Regions from separate parts of the Bacillus sp. SRL337 genome, predicted to be linked through region 2. Evidence: predicted binding sites of a transcription regulator. Region 2 holds the regulator's gene; the other holds the start of a gene.
What was found. Region 2 encodes Rex, which represses fermentation and respiration genes when NADH is low (regulators of the CRP and FNR family bind a similar motif). Its sites were predicted from a motif close to TTGTGAAATATTTCACAA; they were not measured.

Region 1 (2,206 bases), 1.2 Mb from region 2:
CTCCCCTCCTATTCAACCAGATATCCATCATTTTTTATATTGTTTTTCAGCTTACTGAAGTTTCCCGCTTTTGAACCTCTGTTCGTATTCAAGTTCAGGCGGCTTGTTTTTAAACATCTTAACTAGAACCGTCACGCAGAATACAGCCAGTATAATATACAAAATAACGAATAGAACAAAGGTCAGTCCTACTCCATCGGCTTTTGTAGCTGCATCTGCAACCTTCATATACCCTCTGAGGATCCATGGCTGCCTCCCTATTTCGGCATAGATCCATCCAAATTCAATGGCAAACATTGCCAGAGGACCGCTTGCGACAATTCCCCATAGGAGCGGCTTATTCCATTCATTCCTCTTCTTCCACTTCCAGAAAAGAACGAACAGTGATGTAATGAACAGTGTGAACATCCCAATTGACACCATGGAATCAAATAAGTAATGGACAATTAGCGGGGGCAGTTCGTCTTCAGGGAACTCATCCAGCCCGATGACTTCTGTTTCAAAGGAATTTCCAGCAAGAAAGCTTAAAAAACCAGGTATTCTTATTTCATTGTGAATTTCATTATTCTCATCCAGCGTCCCAAAAACAATCAAATCCGCATTACTCTCTGTTTCAAAGTGCCACTCTGCTGCCGCCAGTTTTTCAGGCTGATATTCAGCGAGGAATTTTGCAGAAACATCCCCTGCAACTGCTGTTCCAACGGCGAAGATCAGTCCGCACACCATCGTCAAACGAAGGGCTTTCCGGTGATAGACACTGCCTTTGTTTTTGAGAATGGCATATGCCGTGATAGCAGCTAATATCAGGGCTGATGTTAAATAGGCTGACGTCAATACGTGAAATACCTTTGCGGGTGTAGCAGGATTAAACATAGCAGCAATAGGGTCAATATTCACCGCTTTGCCTCCCTCTAAATCAAACCCTTGAGGTGTATTCATAAAAGCATTTACCATAGTAATAAATAAAGCAGAGGCAGATGATCCAATCATTATCGGAATCGTTAATAACCAGTGGACCATCCTGTTCTTGAATCGGTCCCATGTATATAAATAAATTCCCAAAAAGATCGCTTCAAAAAAGAAGGCGAATGTTTCCATGAATAAAGGGAGCGCTATCACCTGCCCCGCCACCTGCATAAATGCGGGCCACAGCAGCGACAACTGTAATCCTATCGCAGTACCTGTAACCACTCCGACAGCGACCGTAATGGTAAAACCTCTCGCCCACCTTCTGGCCAGCAATATGTAATGTCCATCCTTTCTCTTTATTCCTATGAATTCGGCTATTGATATCAATACAGGTATTCCTACACCTATCGTTGCAAAAATAATATGAAATGCCAACGTCACTGATGTGAGCATCCTGCTTAACATGACACTATCCAGCTCCATATACTTCCCCCCTAGCAATCTCTATACTTATAAGTATCACTATTCCAACATTATAAAACCTAATAATTAGTTTGTGAAGTAATGAGCATTGTTGAATAATCCAATTTAACTCCTTTTTCAGCTCGTATAAAAAAACCGCCCTTCAGGAACGAAGGTCACTGAAAAAGATTTTCAGTGACCCCCAGGAACCAAAGGCGGTTTTAATTTTAAATAACTTCAAGCATTTTAAATTGAGCTTTTACCAAGTGGTAATACTCTCCCTGCTGATCCATCAGTTCGTCATGATTTCCGTGTTCAATGATGTTTCCATGATCGAGCACAAAGATATTATCAGCTTCCCTGATCGTGGACAGTCTGTGCGCAATCATGATGGCTGTACGGCCCTTCAGCAGGGTCCTCAATGCAGCTTGGATTTGGACTTCCGTTTCTGTATCTATAGATGCAGTGGCTTCATCGAGAATAATGATCCTCGGATCCGCAAGCAGTGCTCTCGTAAAGGAGATCAGCTGGCGTTCGCCTACTGACAATATGTTCCCCCGCTCTTCGACTTCCGTATCATACCCTTTAGGAAGCTTTTCAATGAATTTGTGGGCACCAACTGCTTTGGCCGCTTCCAATACATCTTCATCAGAGGCATCCGGCCTTCCAAAGAGTATATTCTCTTTGATTGTCCCAGAGAATATGAAGGTATCTTGCAGGACAATGCTGATCTGGCTTCTCAGACTGGTTAAAGAGACATCTCTAAGGTCGTGGCCGTCAATCTTGACCTTTCCTCCAGTAGGGTCATAAAAACGGCTGACAAGGTTGGCTATGG
Region 2 (2,206 bases):
TGATCTCTCCTGAATCATAGGAGAGCTGACCGGAAATAATCTTTAATAAGGTAGATTTACCGGCACCGTTTCGCCCGACAAGAGCAATGCGGTCACGGTTTTGGATTTCAAGTTTAATATTGGATAGAATCACATCGGCCCCGAAGGATTTTACGATTTGATTCACTTGTAATAATATCAATTTATTCACCTCTAAATAGTAGGCTCTAATTTTTGGGAAGGGCTCTTTCGTAAACTTTGTAGCGCTTTAATGCAAAGTCAAAGGACCTATTTAAAAAAATTCTACATCCGGTTTTAGGAATTTTTCCGGAAGCAACCATTTATGCGAAAAAAAGACTTAGAAAAAGAGTACGGAAAACATGCTGGGTTATTCAAGGTTCTATTAGTATAGTGTATCTTAAAATCAATGAGGACGGAAGCGGAAGCCACGTGCAAGACAGACAGGATATGCAAAATAGTGTATGATAATAGAGACGGAAACAGAGGGAATGCAAGGAATGCCATTAAATGGAATTGACATATGGCTGTAACAAGCACAAAATGAAAAGGATGATTTCGCATGTTCATTTGGAAGCGTTGTCAGTATAGATGGAGTGAGAGGTAAGCTAAAAAAGCTCAAGCGAATTTAACGTGGGGGAATAGCAATGAATCAGGAAAGTACAAAGATTCCACAAGCGACAGCTAAACGGCTGCCGTTATACTATAGATTTATCAAAAACTTACACTCTTCAGGAAAACAGAGAGTTTCCTCAAAAGAGCTGAGTGAAGCGGTAAAAGTAGACTCCGCAACGATCAGGAGAGATTTTTCGTACTTTGGTGCATTAGGAAAGAAGGGGTATGGGTACAATGTTAACTACCTGCTATCTTTCTTCAGCAAAACGCTCGACCAGGATGCTTTGACAAAAGTCGTGCTGATAGGTGTCGGAAATCTTGGAACAGCCTTTTTACACTACAACTTTATAAAAAATAATAACACAAAAATTGAAATGGCATTCGATGTCGATCCGGAAAAGGTTGGTTCAGTCATTGGGGATGTACCGGTGTACAGTCTGGATGACATGGAGAAGCATCTTGAGGATAATGGAATCGAAGTGGCTATCATGACGGTTCCGGCAGGTGCTGCCCAGAATATCACCGACAGGCTGGTACAGGCAAATATCAAGGGCATCTTGAACTTCACCCCTGCCAGGCTGACTGCCCCGGAGCAGATCAGAATCCATCATATTGATTTGGCTGTAGAGCTCCAGTCGCTGGTCTATTTCTTGAAAAATTATTCTGAAGATGACACCGAAATGTCACAAGAAGAAAATAGAACATAATAGCAAAAGCAAAGCCGATAAGTTATGATAGAACAAGGAGGTGAGCGTTATGCCACTAGGACCAGGTAGCCTCATATTGATCGCAATTGTTGCTCTATTAATTTTCGGACCGAAGAAATTGCCGGAATTGGGTAAAGCAGCAGGAAATACTTTGCGTGAATTTAAAAACGCAACAAAAGGCTTAGCAGATGACGACGATGATAATAAAAATAAAGATGCTAAGTAAAATGTAAGGATTGAACGCTATGAGTCATAATGAAATGACAGTTTACGAACATATAGGAGAACTCCGGAAACGACTCATGTTTGTAGTCGTTTTCTTCTTGTTGGCGTTTATAGGCAGTTTCTTTCTTGCTGAACCGCTGATCAGATATCTGCAGCATGCGGATGAAGCGAAGGAACTGACCATGAATGCTTTCAGACTGACAGATCCATTGAAAATCTATCTGGAGATGATGGTGTTCATTTCTTTGATCCTCACATCCCCGCTCATTCTTTTCCAACTGTGGGCTTTCATTAGTCCGGGCTTGCTGGATAGAGAAAGAAAGGTAACACTAAGCTATATCCCGATTTCACTGCTGTTATTTCTCGGAGGATTGTCGTTCTCGTACTTCATTCTCTTCCCGTACGTAGTCAAATTCATGATGAATTTATCGAATGAACTGAATATCCAGCAGGTAATCGGCATAAATGAATATTTTCATTTTCTCTTTCAGCTGACACTGCCTTTTGGATTGCTGTTTCAGCTCCCGGTCGTGATGCTGTTTTTGACAAGGCTGGGAATCATCACCCCAATGTTCATGGGGCAAATGAGGCGTTATGCCTATTTCGTTTTGCTTGTAATCGCAGCTTTCATCACACCGCCTGATATCGTCTCCCATATGATG

Region 1: AC4E8A_RS07320 (cytochrome ubiquinol oxidase subunit I) is a predicted target of Rex. The motif match lies at 1,464-1,481, and genes of this name have one in related genera.

The regions. Positions count from the first base shown of each region.
Region 1 covers NZ_OZ481793.1:1,495,892-1,498,097, reverse strand. Annotated here, with positions in the region: gene AC4E8A_RS07320 (cytochrome ubiquinol oxidase subunit I) at 52-1,392, opposite strand; gene AC4E8A_RS07315 (ABC transporter ATP-binding protein) at 1,599-2,206, opposite strand, start outside.
Region 2 covers NZ_OZ481793.1:292,025-294,230, forward strand. Annotated here, with positions in the region: gene AC4E8A_RS01560 (ABC-F family ATP-binding cassette domain-containing protein) at 1-181, opposite strand, end outside; gene AC4E8A_RS01565 (redox-sensing transcriptional repressor Rex) at 645-1,319, shown strand; gene AC4E8A_RS01570 (twin-arginine translocase TatA/TatE family subunit) at 1,369-1,545, shown strand; gene tatC (twin-arginine translocase subunit TatC) at 1,565-2,206, shown strand, end outside.